Regions from separate parts of the Sphingobium sp. L-44 genome, predicted to be linked through region 1. Evidence: predicted binding sites of a transcription regulator. Region 1 holds the regulator's gene; each other region holds the start of a gene.

Evidence for each region. Region 1 encodes LexA, which represses DNA repair genes until DNA is damaged. Its sites were predicted from a motif close to GTTCCNCNCTTGTTCT; they were not measured.
Region 2: AC13EK_RS04785 (MmcB family DNA repair protein) is a predicted target of LexA. The motif match lies at 1,721-1,736, and genes of this name have one in related genera.
Region 3: AC13EK_RS10685 (DNA recombination protein RmuC) is a predicted target of LexA. The motif match lies at 2,789-2,804, and genes of this name have one in related genera.
Region 4: AC13EK_RS21930 (ATP-dependent helicase) is a predicted target of LexA. The motif match lies at 2,232-2,247, and genes of this name have one in related genera.

Annotation. Positions count from the first base shown of each region.
Region 1 is NZ_JBSXOQ010000032.1:28,344-32,576, forward strand. Features, by position in the region: gene AC13EK_RS02170 (ComEC/Rec2 family competence protein) at 1-1,732, shown strand, start outside; gene lexA (transcriptional repressor LexA) at 1,723-2,400, opposite strand; gene AC13EK_RS02180 (molybdopterin molybdotransferase MoeA) at 2,505-3,689, opposite strand; gene moaC (cyclic pyranopterin monophosphate synthase MoaC) at 3,689-4,171, opposite strand; gene trpC (indole-3-glycerol phosphate synthase TrpC) at 4,168-4,233, opposite strand, start outside.
Region 2 is NZ_JBSXOQ010000053.1:44,325-48,557, forward strand. Features, by position in the region: gene AC13EK_RS04770 (PaaI family thioesterase) at 1-454, shown strand, start outside; gene AC13EK_RS04775 (DUF1491 family protein) at 447-797, shown strand; gene AC13EK_RS04780 (cell wall hydrolase) at 973-1,644, shown strand; gene AC13EK_RS04785 (MmcB family DNA repair protein) at 1,748-2,254, shown strand; gene AC13EK_RS04790 (ankyrin repeat domain-containing protein) at 2,294-2,932, opposite strand; gene AC13EK_RS04795 (SCO family protein) at 2,977-3,630, shown strand; gene AC13EK_RS04800 (YcgN family cysteine cluster protein) at 3,634-4,059, shown strand; gene AC13EK_RS04805 (M48 family metallopeptidase) at 4,016-4,233, shown strand, end outside.
Region 3 is NZ_JBSXOQ010000083.1:86,880-91,112, reverse strand. Features, by position in the region: gene AC13EK_RS10700 (SDR family NAD(P)-dependent oxidoreductase) at 1-568, opposite strand, end outside; gene AC13EK_RS10695 (alpha/beta fold hydrolase) at 702-1,532, opposite strand; gene AC13EK_RS10690 (GlxA family transcriptional regulator) at 1,663-2,646, shown strand; gene AC13EK_RS10685 (DNA recombination protein RmuC) at 2,819-4,233, shown strand, end outside.
Region 4 is NZ_JBSXOQ010000118.1:57,180-61,412, forward strand. Features, by position in the region: gene AC13EK_RS21930 (ATP-dependent helicase) at 1-2,161, opposite strand, end outside; gene AC13EK_RS21935 (GFA family protein) at 2,275-2,670, shown strand; gene AC13EK_RS21940 (hypothetical protein) at 2,777-3,118, shown strand; gene AC13EK_RS21945 (Rrf2 family transcriptional regulator) at 3,075-3,569, opposite strand; gene AC13EK_RS21950 (globin domain-containing protein) at 3,677-4,123, shown strand; gene rsmD (16S rRNA (guanine(966)-N(2))-methyltransferase RsmD) at 4,139-4,233, opposite strand, start outside.

The DNA.
Region 1 (4,233 bases):
ACAGATGGTGCGGGTGGGCTTGCGGCCGATCGCGGCGCCGGCGCTGCCTGCGGCGATCCGGGTGAATATCGTGGAGGCGGATGTGCCCGATGGGCTGGGCAAGGGGGCGGTGCTGCGCTTTCGCGTGCGGCTGATGCCGCCCGCGCCGCCAAGCGTGCCGGGGGCGTTCGATTTCGCGCGGCGCGCCTATTTCCAGGGGATCGGGGCGACCGGGCGGGCGCTGGCGCCGGTCGAAATGGTGGAGCAGGCGCGCGAGGGGGCGACGCTGCGGGCGCGGCTGTTCGATCATATCAGCGGACAGGTGGCAGGCGCACCGGCGGGGATTGCGGTGGCGCTGGCGACCGGCGACCAGGGCGCGATTGCCGAAGCGGATGCGGAGGCGATGCGGCGCAGTGGCCTTGCCCATCTTCTCTCGATCAGCGGCCTGCATGTGACGGCGCTGATCGGGGCGGTGATATTCCTGCTGTTGCGCTTGCTGGCGCTGATTCCGCGCGCGGCGCTGGACTGGCCGCTGATGCTGATCGCGGCGGCGGGGGGCGCGCTGGCGGGGATCGGCTATACGCTGCTGACGGGCGCGGAGGTGCCGACGGTGCGATCCTGCATCGCGGCCCTGCTGGTGCTGGGCGGGCTGGCGCTGGGGCGCGAGGCGATCACATTGCGGCTGGTCGCGACCGGGGCGCTGGTGGTGCTGGTCTTCTGGCCAGAGGCGCTGATCGGCCCGAGCTTCCAGATGAGCTTTGCCGCCGTGGTCGCGCTGGTGGCGTTGGGCGAGCATCGGCGGTTCAAGGCGTTCGCGATGGCGCGGGACGAGCCTTGGCTGCGCAAGGCCGGGCGGACGGTGGCGGCGATGCTGATGACCGGCCTTGCCATCGAACTGGTGCTGGCACCGATCGCCCTTTTCCATTTTCACAAGGCAGGTTTGCTGGGCGCGGTGGCCAATCTGGTCGCGATCCCGCTCACCACCTTCGTCATCATGCCGCTGGAGGCGCTGGCGCTGCTCTTCGACCTCGTCGGGCTGGGCGCGCCGTTCTGGTGGCTGACCGGCAAGGCGATCGCGCTGTTGCTGGCGGTGGCGCATGGCGTGGCGGCGAGCCCGATGGCGGTGATGCTGGCGCCGGCGGTGCCGGGCGGGCTGTTCGCGATCATTGTGGTGGGAGGCCTTTGGTGCCTGCTGTGGCGCAGTCGCTGGCGCTGGCTGGGGTTGGGGCCAATCGCAATCGGCCTGGCCGGCATCGCGCTGCTGGCGCCGCCCGATATCGTGGTGACGGGCGATGGGCGGCATGTCGCGGTGCGGACACCGACGGGGACGATGGCGCTGCTGCGCGAGGGGGCGGGAGACTATGTGCGCGACGTGCTGAGCGAGAGCGCGGGCTATGACGGGACGCTGGAGGCGATCGCGAAGATGAAGCAGGCGCGCTGCTCGACTGATCTATGTGCGGTGACGTTGCCACGGGACGGGCGCGACTGGCATTTGCTGGTGACGCGCAACGCGATGCTGGTCGACCGGCCGATATTGGAGCGGGATTGCGCGGCGGCCGATATCGTCATCAGCGACCGGGGCCTGCCCTGGTGGTGCCGGCCGTGCTGGATGAAGATCGACCGCCGGCTGCTGTCGCGCACCGGCGGCCTGTCGATTGGCCTTGAAAGCGGCAAAGTTCACACCGTCCATCGGCCCGGAGACGCGCATCCGTGGATCGTGCGCCGCCGGCCCCGAACAGCCGGTCAGTTGTAGCGGCGCAGCAGGCCGGCGAGCTTGCCCTGGATGCGGACCTGACGCGGATCGTAGATTTGCGGTTCATAGGCGGCATTGGCGGGATCGAGCCGAACCCGGCTGCCTTCGCGGCGGAAATATTTGAGCGTCGCTTCGGCGTCATCGATCAGGGCGACGACGATCTGGCCTTCGCGCGCGACATCGGTGCGCTGGATCAGCGCGAAGTCGCCGTCGAGAATGCCGGCCTCCATCATCGAGTCCCCCGACACTTCGAGCGCATAATGATCGCCCGAGCCGAGCAAGGCGGCGGGGACGGAGAGCATGGTGTGGCTTTCCATCGCCTCGATCGGGACGCCGGCGGCGATGCGGCCGTGCAGCGGGATTTCGATCACGTCATTGGCGGCGGTCGGCAACAGCACGGCGGGCGCCGATACCTTGGGCGTCGGAATGGCCGGCGCGGGCGCGCGGTGCATCGCGTCGGGCAGCTTGAGCACTTCGAGCGCGCGGGCGCGGTTGGGCAGGCGGCGGATGAAGCCGCGTTCCTCCAGCGCATTGATCAGCCGGTGGATGCCGGATTTGGAGCGCAGGTCGAGCGCGTCCTTCATCTCCTCGAACGAAGGGGACACGCCGCCTTCTTCCAGCCGGGTCTGAATGAAGCTCAGCAATTCCTGCTGCTTGGGCGTCAACATCGGCGGTCCTCCATGGAACGAATGAAGAACGCATAGGAAACGGAAAGGGGCAAGTCAAGCGCGTTAAGCCATGCGCCGCTTTTGCCGGTCAGGCGGCCAGATAGTCAGGCAGTGAGCGGGATGATGTCGACCATGTCGCCGGCAATGGCGGGGGCTGAACCGGCCGGGCGGCGGATCAGACAGTCGGCCAGCGCCATGGCGGCGGTGGCGGCGCTGTCCTGCGCGGTGACGGAAACAATACCGTCGGCGGCGCGATAGGCGCGCAGATAATCGTCGCGTTCCGCCGTCGCGCCGAGTGGGGCGGCAAGGCGGGCCTGCACGACCGGCGGCAGCGGCGCGCGTGATCCGGCGAGATGGCGGACCAGCGGGCAGAGGAAGAGGGTGCCGGTGACGAAGGCGGAGACCGGATTGCCCGGCAGGCCGATGAAGGTGGCGTTGCCGAGGCGCCCGGCCATCAGCGGTTTGCCCGGCCGCATCGCGATCTTGTAGAAATCGAGCGTGCCGCCAGCAGCCGCAAAGGCGGGGAGGACATAGTCATGGTCGCCGACCGAGGCGCCGCCGGTCGAGACGATGATGTCGGCCTGGGCCGCCTGTTCCAGCGCCTGCGTCATGGCGGCGAGATCGTCGGGCACGATGCCGAGGTCGATCACGTCGCAGGGCAGGGCGGCGAGCAGGGCAGCGAGCATCGGCGCGTTGGACGAGGGGAGATACCCAGGCGGCGTCGGCGCGCCGGGGGCAACCAGTTCATTGCCGGTCGAGAGCAGGGCGACACGCGGGCGGGTGCCGACGGGTAGGCTGCCATGGCCGCCAAGGACGGCAAGCGCGATCTGGCCCGGCGTGAGGCGGCTGCCGGCGTTGACCAGCAGCGTGCCGGCGCGGAAGTCGGAGCCGAGTGGCCGGACATGCCTGCCGGGCGACAGGGTGCCGTCATGCGCGGTCAGTTTGTCGCCGTTGCGCGTGGCATTTTCCTGGATCAGGATCGCATCGGCGCCGGCCGGCAAGGGCGCGCCGGTGAAGATGCGGCAGGCCTGGCCCGGTTGCAGGGCCGGGATATCGGAGTCGCCCGCGCTGCTGGTGGCGACCAGCTGCCACGGCCCGGCGCCTTCGGATGCGCGCACGGCATAGCCGTCCATCGCTGAGAGATCGGCCCAGGGCTGGTCGCGGAGTGCGCTGATGTCGGTGGCGAGCCAGCGGCCGGCACAAGCGGCGACGGACACAAGTTCGGCCGGCAACGGATCGGCAAGGGCAAGGAGCCGCGCCTGCGCGTCCGCGACCGGCATCAGGCTCATCAGCCGGCATGCTCCGGCGCGGTCCAGTCGCCCGACTTGCCGCCGCGCTTGGCGAGCAGGCGAACATCGCCGATTATCATGCCCTTATCGAGCGCCTTGGCCATGTCATAGACGGTGAGCAAGGCGGCAGTCGCGGCGGTCAGCGCCTCCATCTCCACCCCGGTCTGGCCGGCGGTGCGCGCGGTCGCGGTGACGGTGACGCCATCGTCGTGCAGGGCAAAGTCGATGGTGACGGCGCTCAGCGGGATCGGATGGCAGAGCGGGATCAGTTCGGCGGTGCGCTTGGCCGCCATGATGCCGGCGACACGGGCGACGGCCAGCACATCCCCCTTCTTGACGAGGCCGGCGGCGATCGCCTGCGCGGCGTCGGCCGCCATGGTGATGCGGCCGGCGGCCACCGCCTCGCGCGCGGTCACGGCCTTGGCCGAGACATCGACCATGCAGGCGGCGCCATCCTCGTCCAGATGGGTGAGGCCGGTCATGCGCCGGTCAGCAGGTTGCGGGTCGCCGCTTCGACATCGGCCTGGCGCATCAGGGTTTCGCC
Region 2 (4,233 bases), on a different contig from region 1:
CGCTGCGCTCGCCAGTGGCGAGGCGGCGCATTTTCGCGCGCTGGAGCATCTCTACAACAGCGCGCCGATCAACGACCTGTTCCTGTCGACCCTGCGCGTGCCGGAGCCCGGCCGATCGGTGATCGATTTCGAGGTCGACGAGCGGCATTTCCATGCCGCCGGCGCGGTGCATGGCACCGTCTATTTCAAGATGCTGGACGATGCGGCCTTCTATGCCGCCAACAGTCTGGTCAGCGACCGCTTCCTGCTGACCACCGCCTTCAACCTGCTGTTCACCCGGCCGATCGGCCCCGGAAAGCTGCGCGCCGAGGGGCGCTGGATCAGCGGCAAGCGCCGCGTCTATGTCGCCGAGGCGAGCATCCTCGATTCGGACGGGGAAGAAGTGGGCCGGGGCACCGGCACCTTCATGCGGTCGCAGATTCCGCTGTCATCGCTGCCGGGATATCATGGCTGAGGATAATCCGGCCGCGCGGCTGACCAGCGCGATGCTGGTCGGCGCGCTGGTGAAGCGGGTGAATGCCGCCGGTGGCTTTGCCATGATATTGGCCAAGGGCGACGAGATGAGCGGCGTCATCCTGGTCCAGGTGATGGACAAGGGGCGGGAATCCGCAATTTTCGAACGGGTATCGAACTTTCGCGGCGGCCATGCATTGATGCGCTGTGGACCCCCTGCGGAAGAGGGGCCGGAGGCGTTCGCCGCCTATGCCGAACGCCGGCGCAGATCGGACCCCGACCTGTGGCTGGTGGAGCTTGATATCGCGGATGCGGAACGGTTCGCCGCTGAAACGATCTGCTGATCGTTGACTCCTTGCACGCGCGCGGGGAATGGCGGCCGACGCTGAACGCGCAGGTTGCCTGCATTCGTCCATGGGGGGCGGGCCGGTAAACACGCAGACGGGGGGCGGCCGAACGTCACAGAATATCGGTTACAATCGACGTTTCTGGCCAATAACCGCACGATTTTGAGCAATAATGAGTTTTCGTCTGAAGGCCGCGATCATCGCGGCATTTACGCTGTCGGCCGCTGCGGCTGTTACGGCGTCGGACATGTCGAGCGCCAGCGAGGCCTCCCTGTCCACGGTTTCTCTTCCGGAAACCGCCGCGCTGACTAGCGCACCCACGGCCGGCACCAAGCCCGCCGTCGTTTTCGCTGCGCCGCAGGAAGTCGCGCAGTCGCTGGATTCCGGCTCCAAGGCTGGCAGCAATTTTTCGACCGATATCGAGCCCAAGGCCGAGACCCTGGCAGCCCTGGTTGATGCGCAAGGCGCTCCCGAGGATGTCGAAGGCGACATGAAGTGCCTGGCCGGTGCGGTCTATTTCGAATCCAAGGGTGAAACGCTGGAGGGCCAGCTGGCCGTCGCCCGCGTCATCATCAACCGCGCCAAGTCGGGCCGCTTCGCCAGCAGCCTGTGCGGCGTCGTCTATCAGCCGAGCCAGTTCAGCTTCGTGCGTGGTCACGGCATGCCGCCGATCAACATCGCCAGCGATTCCTGGCGCGAGGCGGTTGCGATCGCGCAGATTGCCCTCGACGACAGCTGGGACAGCCAGGCCGAAGGCGCGCTGTTCTTCCATGCCCGCCGCGTGTCGCCGGGCTGGGGCAAGACCAAGCTGGCGTCGATCGACAATCACGTCTTCTATCGCTGATCCGCGCTCACCGCGCGACAGAGACGCCCTTTTGAAGGCCGGTTCGGACCCCATGTCCGAATCGGTCTTTTCTTTTGTTCCCTTCCTGTTCTAGTCTGGTGCCATGACCATCCAAGACGCCGCCCAAGATGCCGATCGCTGTTCACCGCTGACCGACGGGACCGCGCTGGCGGTTGCGCGCGGCACGCTGCGCCTGTTCCATCGCCATGACATGAACGGCATATTGGAAGTGCCGTTGCCCAATGGCCGGCGGGCCGACATCATGGCGATCGACAGTGCCGGGCGCCTGACCATCGTCGAGATCAAGTGCAGCCGGGCGGACCTGCTGGGCGACATGAAATGGCCGGATTATTTCGACTATTGCGACCGCTATTTCTGGGCGGTGCCATCGGGCTTCGACACCAGCCTGTTCGACAGCGAGGCGCTGTGGCCGGCTCGCACCGGCCTGATCGTCGCCGACCAATATGATGCCGAACTGGTGCGGGCCGCGCCGTTCGAGCCGCTGGCCGCCGCCCGGCGCAAGGCAGAGACGCTGCGCTTCGCCCGCCGCGCCGCCCGCCGTCTGTCGGCGCTGGCCGACCCGGATTATGCGGCGGAACTGGGCTGGTAAGGGTTAAAGAAAAGGGCGGCCTGGCCGCCCTTTTTCATATCAAAAGACCGGGCCCTGGACCGGGCCCTTGGGCGCGGCGGCGTTGGCCTTGGCGGAATCGAGGGCTTCGACCAGACCCGGCGTGCGGCTGTCCCGTTCGGCATAGTCGCGGGCGGACATGCCAGCGATCGTGTCGCGCTTGTCCGCATTGGCGCCCTGCGCCACCAGCAGGCGGACCAGGCCGATGTCGCGCAGCTGCACCGCGCGGATCAATGCGGTCTCGCCGCTGCCATTGGCCTTGTCGACCTGGGCGCCGCGGGCGAGCAACAGGCGCACGCCTTCCTCGAAACGGTTCTGCACGGCGAGCAGCAGCGGCGTGGTGCCATTATTGTCGGCCAGGTTCGGATTGGCGCCCTTCGACAGCATGAAGTTGAGCCATGTCGTGTCGCGGCGGCCGATGACGATGTGCAGCGCGGTTTCGCCGGTGGTGACGTCACGGCTGTTGATGACGGTTGAACCCGGCTTCTGCAGCAGTTCGGTTGCCTTGTCGCCGTCAGCGTCCTTCACCGCCTTGAGGAAGTTGTAATTGTTGGAAAACTGGGCCTGGGCCGCAACCGGGGCCATCAGTGCCAGGGTGATGGCGGCAGGCCGCGCCAGAAACAGCCAGGTGGAAAGTCCGCTCTTCATCCCAATCTTCATCGTCGCGCGCCCCGTTCGATTTGCAAATCGGCCCATAGCAAGGCATGGCAGGCGACACCATGAACAAAGCGCTGATCTCGCTCGCCCTGCCGCTTCTGGCCTTGCTGACAGCATGCAATATGGGGGCTGGCGGCAACGCATCAAGCGGCGAGAGCGAGCAGGGCAATCTGGTCGGTGCGCGCATCGGCGCGCCCTTCACCCTGACCGATCAGGACGGCAGGACCGTGCATTGGGACGATTATAAGGGCCAGTATCGGATCGTCTATTTCGGCTACACCTATTGCCCGGATGTATGCCCGGTCGATCTGCAGCGGATCATGCAGGCGTTCAGCGCCTTCGAGAAGGCAGCGCCGGCCCGAGCCGCCAAGGTGCAGCCGATCTTCATCAGCGTCGACCCCAAGCGGGACACGCCGGCGGTGCTGAAGCCCTATGTCGCGGCCTTCCACCCGCGCCTCGTCGGCCTGACCGGCACGCCGGAACAGATCGCGAAGGTGGCCAAGGACTTCGTCGTCCTCTACAATGCGGAAAAGCCGGAAGGGGCGAGCGACTATCTGGTCAGCCACAGCCGCACGCCCTATCTGTTCGGGCCGGACGGCAAGCCGATCGCGCTGGTGCCGGTGGATGATCCGGGCACGCCGGACGTGGACGAGGGCGCACCCGATATCGTGCGCGCCTTTCTCGAAAAATGGGTCAAGTGACATTTGGACTTCTGGGACAAGCCCCTCGACAAGCTGAACCGCGCCGAATGGGAAGCGCTGTGCGACGGTTGCGGCAAATGCTGCCTGCACAAGGCGGAAGATGAGGACACGGGCCGCATCTATCCGACCAATGTCGCCTGCCGCCTGCTCGACCGGCATAGCGGCCAATGCACCAACTATCCCGACCGGCGGCGGTTCGTGCCCGATTGCGTGCGACTGACCCCGGCCAAGGTGAAACAGATCAGCTGGCTGCCGCGCACCTGTGCCTATCGGCTGCGCGAGGCAGGGCTGCCGCTGCCGGACTGGCATTATCTGGTCTGCGGCGATCGCGAGGCGGTGCATCGGGCCAAGGAATCCGTACGCGGCTGGACCGTGGCGGAGGCCGATGCCGGCGATTGGGAACATCATCTTGTCGACCGAGAGCTCTGAGGCAGAAATCCTGATCGATGGCGTCGCCATGCCGGTGCGGGTGCGCCGGTCCGCGCGAGCGCGCGCCTACAAGCTGACGATCGACGGGTTGCGCGGCGAATTACGGCTGTCCTTGCCGGCGCGGGCGAACCTCAAGCGCGCGCTGGGCTGGGCGCAGGGGCATGAGGATTGGGT
Region 3 (4,233 bases), on a different contig from region 1:
AGATGGCGGTGCGGGTGATGCCGGGCAGCACCGCCTGCACCTTCACGCCCTTGCTGCCCAGTTCGACCTGCAGCGCCTCGGTAAAGGCCAGCACATAGGCCTTGGTCGCGGGATAGACGGCAGTGAAGCCGTCCGGCATCAGCGCGGTGACCGACGTGATATTGATCAGCGTGCCAGCGCCCTTCGCGGCCAGCCGCGGCGCAATGGCGCGGGACAGCCGCGTCACCGCCAGGATGTTGAGGTCTATGAGGCCGGTGAGATAGGCCGGATCGGTCTCGACAAAGGCCTGTTCCCCGGCGATGCCGGCATTGTTGACGAGGCCGGTGATCGCGTCATCGTCGCGCAGCCGCGCCTCGACCCGTGCCAGATCGTCAGCCTTGGCCAGATCGGCGGCGATCACTTCCACGCTGATGCCACTGTCGGCGCGCAGGCGGGCGGCCAGCGCCTCCAGCTTATCGGCGCGACGGGCGACCAGGATCAGATTGGCGCCGCGCCTGGCAAAGCGATCGGCATAGACGGCGCCGATACCGTCCGACGCGCCGGTAATGAGGATGGTTTCTTTGGTCATGGGATGTCTCCTTTGAAAGACTATTTTCCCGTTCGGGCTGAGCGAAGTCGAAGCCCTTGCCTGAGCGAAGCGAAGGCACCTCGCTCCGCTCGGTAGAACCCTTCGACTTCGCTCAGGGCGAACGGTATTTGTGTCAGCCGTTGATGAAATCGAGCAGGTCGGCGTTGAACCGGTCCTGGTGTGTCTGTGTCAGCCCATGGTCGGCGCCTTCATACACGATCAGAACCGCATCCGTAACGATCTTCACCGTCGACAGGGCAGCCGCGCCGATCGGCACGATCTGGTCGTCATCGCCATGGAGGACGAGGGTAGGCACATCGACCTTCGCCAGGTCGGCATGGAAATCGCTTTCGGAAAAGGCGCGGATCGAGTCGAGTTGCCCCTTGAGGCCGCCCATCATCCCCTGCCGCCAGAATTCTTGCACGATGCCCTCGGAGATGACCGCGCCGTCCCGGTTATAGCCGTAGAAGGGGATGGTCAGATCCCTGAAGAACTGGCTGCGATTGTCGAACGTGCCCTTGCGGATGCCGTCGAACACGTCGATCGGCAGACCACCCGGATTGGCTTCGGTCTTCAGCATCAGCGGCGGCACCGCACCGATCAGCGCCAGCTTGGCGACCCGGCTGGTGCCATGGCGGCCGATATAGCGGGTGACTTCGCCGCCGCCGGTCGAATGGCCGACCAGGATGACGTCGGACAGGTCCAGCGCCGCGACCAGATCGGCCAGATCGTCGGCATATTGGTCCATATTATTATTGTCCCACACCTGGTCCGACCGGCCATGGCTGCGGCGGTCATGGGCGATGGTGCGGAAACCCTGATTGGCGAAATAGACCATCTGCGCGTCCCAGGCGTCGGCGCTGAGCGGCCAGCCATGGGAAAAGACGATCGGCTGGCCGTCCCGCGGTCCCCAATCCTTGTAGAAGATGCGGGTGCCGTCCCTGGTGGTGACATAGTTGCTCATGTGAAATTCCCTTCTTCTGTTCCAGAAGGGCGCCTTCACGCCCTGTGCTTGCAGAATTACGGGCAATGGCCGAGGATCGGGATTGGCGGTTCCGACATTAAGTGGGCCGATTCCGACAAAGGACCAGCATATGGCCGACAGCAGCCTTCCGCGCGCCGAAGTGGGCATCTTGCTCTATCCGGGCTGTCAGCAGGCGATGGTCCATGGCATGACCGACCTGATCGACATTGCCGGGCAGTTCTCGGTTCAGCATGGCGGCCCGGTGGTGCGCGTCAGCCATTGGCAGATGGGCGATGACGGCTGCTTTGCCCGCAGCCATGACACGCATGAAGGATTGGGCGGCACGCCCGACATCTGGCTGGTCCCCGGTCGCCTGACCGGCGTGCCCGAGGCGGAGGAAGCCGCGCCCTATGCCCGCTGGCTGCTCGATCGCCATGCCGCCGGCGCTACCCTTGCCTCCAATTGCGGCGGCGCCTTCCTGCTGGCGGCGACCGGCCTGCTCGATGGTCGCCCCGCCACCACCCACTGGTGGTTCGCCGACGCCTTCCGCACCCGCTTCCCGGCCGTGAAGCTCGATTGCGACCGCATCGTCATCGACGATGGCGATATCATCACCGCCGGCGGGCTGATGGCCTGGACCGACCTTGGCATGCGGCTGGTCGACCGGCTGCTCGGCCCGACGGTGATGCTCGACACCGCCAAATTCCTGCTGATCGACACGGCCGGGCGGGAACAGAAGCATTTCGCCCGCTTCCTGCCGCGCCTGACCCATGGCGACGAGCCGATCCTGAAGGTGCAGCACTGGCTCGCCGCGCGGGAGGCGAAGGCGGTCAGCGTCACCGAGATGGCGGCGCAGGCCGCGCTGGAGGAACGCACCTTCCAGCGCCGGTTCAAGGCGGCGACCGCCATGACCCCGATCGAATATGTCCAGCATCTGCGCGTGGCGCGGGCGCGCGAGCATCTGGAATTTACCCGGCGCACGATCGACCAGATCGCCTGGAGCGTCGGCTATGAGGATGCCGCCGCCTTCCGCAAGCTGTTCCACCGCCTGGTCGGCCTGTCGCCAGGCGACTATCGCGCCCGCTTCGCCGCGCCCAGCGCGCAGGCGGCGTAGCCCATCCCCTTCCGTTCGCTTCGAGCGAAGTCGAGAAGCCGGGCACGGCAAGCCCCCCCCAGTTCCGCCTCCGTTTCTCGACAGGCTCGAAACGAACGGAGGATGGCGCTTCCGGCTTGCGGCCGCCTCCTTCGCCCGCTAAGTTCCCGTTTCGTTCCCAAAAAGGATAGTTATGGACAGCCTCGCCGCCCTTCTCATTCCCGTCGCGCTGCTGATCGGCATCGCCGTCGGCTGGCTGCTCAAGGGCAAGGCGCTGGCGCCGCTGACCGCCGAAAAGGCCGATCTGGCCGGCAAGCTCGACATCGCCGCCGCCCAGCGCAACGGCGCGATCGCCGAACTGGCAGTGGAGAAGGAACGGGTGGCACAGGGCATGGCCCAGCTCGCCCGGCTCGAATCCGCGCAGGCCGCCTCCGAACAGCGGATCGAGGCGATCCAGACCGAGCGCGAGGCCGCGCTGCGTGATCTCGCAGCGCTCCAGTCCGACATCCATGCCCGCACCCAGGCGTTCGAGCAGCAGATTGCGGCGCTCAAGGATGCCAAGGAACAGCTCTCCGCCCAGTTCAGCGAAATCGGCGGCAAATTGCTCGAATCCGCCCAGACCCAGTTCCTGACCCGCGCCGACCAGCGTTTCGCCCAGGCGAGCGAGAAGAGCGAGGCGCAGTTGAAGACGCTGCTCAACCCGGTCGAAACCACGCTCAAACGCTATGAGGAGGGCCTCGCCCGCGTCGAGAAGGATCGGGTCGGCAGCTATGCCGAACTGCGCGAGGCGGTGCAGCAGGTTCATCTGGGCCAGGGGCAGGTGCGCGAGGAAACGGCCAAGCTGGTCAACGCCCTGCGCGCCGCGCCCAAGACGCGCGGCCGCTGGGGCGAGCAGCAGTTCAAGAATCTCATCGAAACCGCCGGCCTTTCCCCCTTCGTGGACTTCAAGGAGGAAGTGTCGGTCGCGGTCGAGGACGGCCGCCTGCGCCCGGACTTCGTCATCAACCTGCCCGGCGACCAGCAGATGGTGGTCGACGTCAAATGCTCGCTGATCGCCTATCTGAACGCGGTCGACCAGGTCGATCCGGCGCTGCGCGACGCCCATATGCTCGACCATGCCCGCGCCATGCGCACCCATGCCGACGCGCTGGGGCGCAAGGCCTATTGGGAACAGTTCGACAAGGCCCCCGACTTCGTCATCATGTATGTGCCGGGCGACAATTTCGTCACCGCCGCGCTGGAGGCGGACATGGAGCTGTGGGAACGCGCCGCCAAGAACCGCGTCATCATCTGCGGCCCGGCCACCTTCCTGCCGCTCGCCCGCACGCTGGCGGGCCATTGGCGCCAGGCCAAGATGCAGGAACAGGCGCAGCAGGTCGGCCAGCTTGGCAAGGAACTCTATGAGCGCCTGGCCGTCGCCGCGACCCATTTGCGCAAGCTGGGCTCGGGCCTCAACAGCGCGGTCTCCAACTATAACAGCTTCATCGGCAGCTTCGAGACGCGTGTTCTCTCCACCGGACGCAAATTCCGCGATCTCGACATCGAGACCGGCGGCAAGGAGATCGAGGCGATGGAGCCGCTCGACGTCCTCGCCCGCGACGCCCAGGC
Region 4 (4,233 bases), on a different contig from region 1:
AGACGCGCTGGCCGACGGACACATCGTCGCGGCCCTTGTTGCCGAGCGATACGGCGGAGGTGCGGGCTTCGACGATTCGCACGGGCTCGCGGCTGAACTGGCCGCTGGTCTGGGCGCGCTGCCAGCCCGGCCCCCGCGATGAACCGCGCGCGACATTGGCGAAGGGGTCGTCCCGTTCCGACCAGTTGGCGCGCCAGAGCGAGGCGCCGCCGGACATGCTGCTTTCCTCGTCCACATGTTCGGGCGGCAATTCGCCGACGAAACGGGAGGGGATGGAACTGGTCCACTGGCCATAGATGCGGCGGTTGGCCGCGTGAAGGATGGTGCAGCGCTTGCGCGCGCGGGTGATCGCCACATAGGCGAGGCGCCGTTCCTCCTCCAGACTGTTGAGCCCGCCTTCGTCCAGCGCGCGCTGCGAGGGGAAGATGCCTTCCTCCCAGCCGGCGAGGAAGACATTGTCGAATTCCAGCCCCTTGGCGGCGTGGATGGTCATGATGGTGAGCTTCTGCTCATCCTGCTGCGCCTCATTGTCCATGACCAGGCTGACATGTTCGAGGAAGGCGCCCAGCGTCTCATATTCCTCCATCGCGCGGGTGAGTTCGCTCAGGTTTTCGAGGCGCCCGGCGCTCTCGGTCGAGCGTTCGGCCTGGAGCGTGGCGGTATAGCCGCTTTCGTCCAGGATCTGGCGTGCCAGTTCGGCATGGGGCAGTTGTGCGGCGCGATCGCGCCAGCGGGCGAGATCGCCGATGAAGGCGCCGAGCGAACGACGCGCCTGGGGCGTCAGTTCGTCGGTGTCGAGGATGCGGGCAGCGGCGAGGGCTAGGGGAACGCCCTCCGCGCGCGCCAGCCGGTGCAGTTTCTCGACCGCCTTGTCGCCCAGGCCGCGCTTCGGCACGTTGACGATGCGTTCGAAGGCCAGATCGTCGGCCGGTTGGTTGACGAGGCGCAGATAGGCGAGCGCGTCGCGGATTTCGGCGCGCTCATAGAAGCGGAAGCCGCCGACGATGCGATAGGGCAGGCCGATCTGGATGAAGCGGTCTTCAAACTCGCGGGTCTGGTGCTGGGCACGGACGAGGATCGCGACCTCGTCCAGCGATCCACCGGCGCGGGCGATCGCCTCGATCTCGTCGCCGACGCGGCGGGCTTCCTCCGGCCCGTCCCACACGCCGAGCACGCGCACCTTTTCGCCGACGTCGATGTCGGTCCATAGGGTCTTGCCCAGGCGATTGCCATTTTCCGCGATCACCCCGGAGGCGGCGCCCAGGATATGCGGGGTGGAGCGGTAATTCTGTTCCAGCCGGACGATCGCGGCGCCCGGAAAATCCTTTTCGAACCGCAGGATATTGGCGACTTCTGCGCCACGCCATGAATAGATGGACTGATCGTCGTCGCCGACGCAGCAGATATTCTTGCGGGTCTGGGCGAGCAGGCGCAGCCAGAGATATTGGCTGGAGTTGGTGTCCTGATATTCGTCCACCATGATATATTTGAAGCGCTGCTGATATTGCTCCAGCACGTCGCGGTGGCGCTTCAATATCGTGAGAGAATGTAGAAGCAAGTCACCGAAATCGCAGGCATTCACTTCACGCAAGCGGGCCTGATAGGCGGCATAGAGCTTCTGACCCTTGCCATGGGCATAGCCCTCCGCCTCGCCGGCACCGACTTCCTCCGGGGTGAGGCCCTTGTTCTTCCACTGGTCGATCAGGCCGGCGAGCTGACGCGCGGGCCAGCGCTTCTCGTCAATTCCCTCCGCCTGGATCAGCTGCTTCATCAGGCGCAACTGGTCATCGGTGTCGAGGATGGTGAAATTGGACTGAAGGCCCACCAGTTCGGCATGGCGGCGCAGCATCTTGGCGGCGATCGCGTGGAAGGTGCCAAGCCAGGGCATGCCCTCGACCGCCGGGCCGATCATCCGGCCGACACGCTCGCGCATTTCCCGTGCCGCCTTGTTGGTGAAGGTGACGGCCAGGATTTCCGAGGGCCAGGCGCGCTGGGTCGCGACCAGATGGGCGAGGCGGGCGGTGAGTGCCGCCGTCTTGCCCGTGCCCGCGCCGGCCAGCACCAGCACCGGTCCCTCCGTGGTCAGTACAGCCTGACGCTGCGGTTCGTTGAGGCCCTTGAGATAGGGCGGGTCATTGGGAGAGGGGGCAGGCACGGTCATGGGCGATCAACTAGGGATGGGCGGTTGCGGGGGCAAGGGCGGATGGCCTTGCAGCGGGGCGCAATCTATGAGAACAAAAAGGGAATCACGCAAGATGCGAATGGAGCAAGATTATGGTGACGGGGCGGTGCCAGTGCGGGGCGATCCATTATGCGGCGGAGGGCGAGCCGGTTTACAGCGCGCTGTGCCATTGCAGCGATTGCCGGATGAGCGCGGGCGCGCCGATGGTCGGCTGGGCGCTGTTCCCGCATGACAAGGTGACGATAGAGGGCGATCCGGTCACCTATCAGTCGTCGGACAATGCGACCCGCCATTTCTGCGGCACCTGCGGCACCGGGCTGTGCTACACCAACCCGACGGTGTTTCCCGGCATGATCGACATCCAGAGCGCGACGCTGGACGACCAGAGCGCCTTTCCGCCGGCGGTGCATGTCCAATATGCCGAGGCGGCGCCGTGGATGGCGGCGGCGCATGACCTGCCCCGGTTCGATCGATACCCGTCGGACTGAGCGCGGTCGGCGTCAGCGGCGACACGGTTCGTCGCTGACGCGGAACAGGGAGGTGGGGCGGCCGGTTTCTCCCTTGCTCGGGGCAAGGAGTAGAAGGACGAACCCGATGAAGATCATCATGATCGCCGGCTTTGCCGCTTTGTCGATGGCGGCGATGCCCGGTCAGGCCGGGGCGCAGGCGATGTCACCGCCGGCCCAGAAGCAGGATCCCAATGCCGCGCAGCCGACTGGCGCGGTGCCGGCCGAGACGGGCATGGTGCCGGCGCCGGCAGACGTGCCGCGCGATCCGGCCGCGCCGGTGGGCACGGCGGCCAATCCTGTGACGGTGGGCGGCAACATGACGCCGCCGCCGACCGAGGCGAAGGCCTATCCGGTCTGCGGCAAGGGCGTGCAGGACGGTTGCATCAATCCGGGCGAGGCGAAGAAGAGGATGCGCAGGCCGGGCTGAGATCCGGATTGGGATCGGCGGCGGCAGGGCTGGGCAGGGCGGCGATGAGCGCTGCGAGGGCTGTTCTGTCGCGCGCCGCGTCGGCCAGGCTATAGCCGTCCAGCACCGTCAGGAAAGCACCGACCGCTTGGGCCAATATGCCTGAAAGGCCGCAGGCAGGGCGGATCGCGCAGGACGCGCAATCGGCCATTGCCATGTCCGACTCGCTATGGCGCACGACCGCGCCGATGCGGATGTCGACAGGATCGGCGGCGAGGGTAAAGCCGCCGCCGCGACCGCGCTGGGTGCGGATGAAGCCACCCTGGCCCAGGCCATGCACCACCTTCATCAGATGATTGCGCGACAGGCCATAGGCATCGGCAATTTCCGGGATCGTCGCTCGTCCGCCCGGCACGGCGGCGAGATGGATCAGCACGCGCAGCGCATAGTCGGTGTGGCGGGTCAATTGCATCGCGCCCTCCTATCCTGCGGGCAGAGCGTCATAAACATATATTAAATTTACATCTTAAAAGATGCATATTAAATGAACCTTATCGAGTCCCTGATGAGGAGCCTGTCATGCGCGAAAACCTGTCCCCCGAAACCATCGCCATCGTGAAGGCGACCGGCCCGGCGTTGCGGCGTCATGGCGTCGAGATCACCACCCGCATGTATGCACGGCTGTTCGAGGATGCGTCGATCAAGGACATGTTCGATCAGGCGGCGCAGGCCAGCGGCGAGCAGCCGCGTCGGCTGGCGGCGGCGATCCTGGGCTTTGCCGAGAATGTCGACAAGTTGCAGGCGCTGGACGGCGCGATCGCGCGGATGGTGCAGCGCCATGTCGATACCGGTGTGCAGCCGGACCATTATCCCAAGGTGGCGGCCGCGCTGCTGCCGGCGATCCGCGAGGTGCTGGGCGAAGAAGTGGCGACCGATGAGGTGCTGGCCGCCTGGGCGGAGGCCTATGGCTTCCTGGCCGATATCCTGATCGGCAAGGAACAGGCGGCCTACGCAGAGGCCGCCTGATATCTCGCCTGATCGTTACGCGGCGGGCGCGCTGTCCTCTGCGCGGAGCAGGGTGAGGCGCGCCTTGCCGACGTCGCGCACGGCGTCGACGATGAAGCCCTTGACCGCCA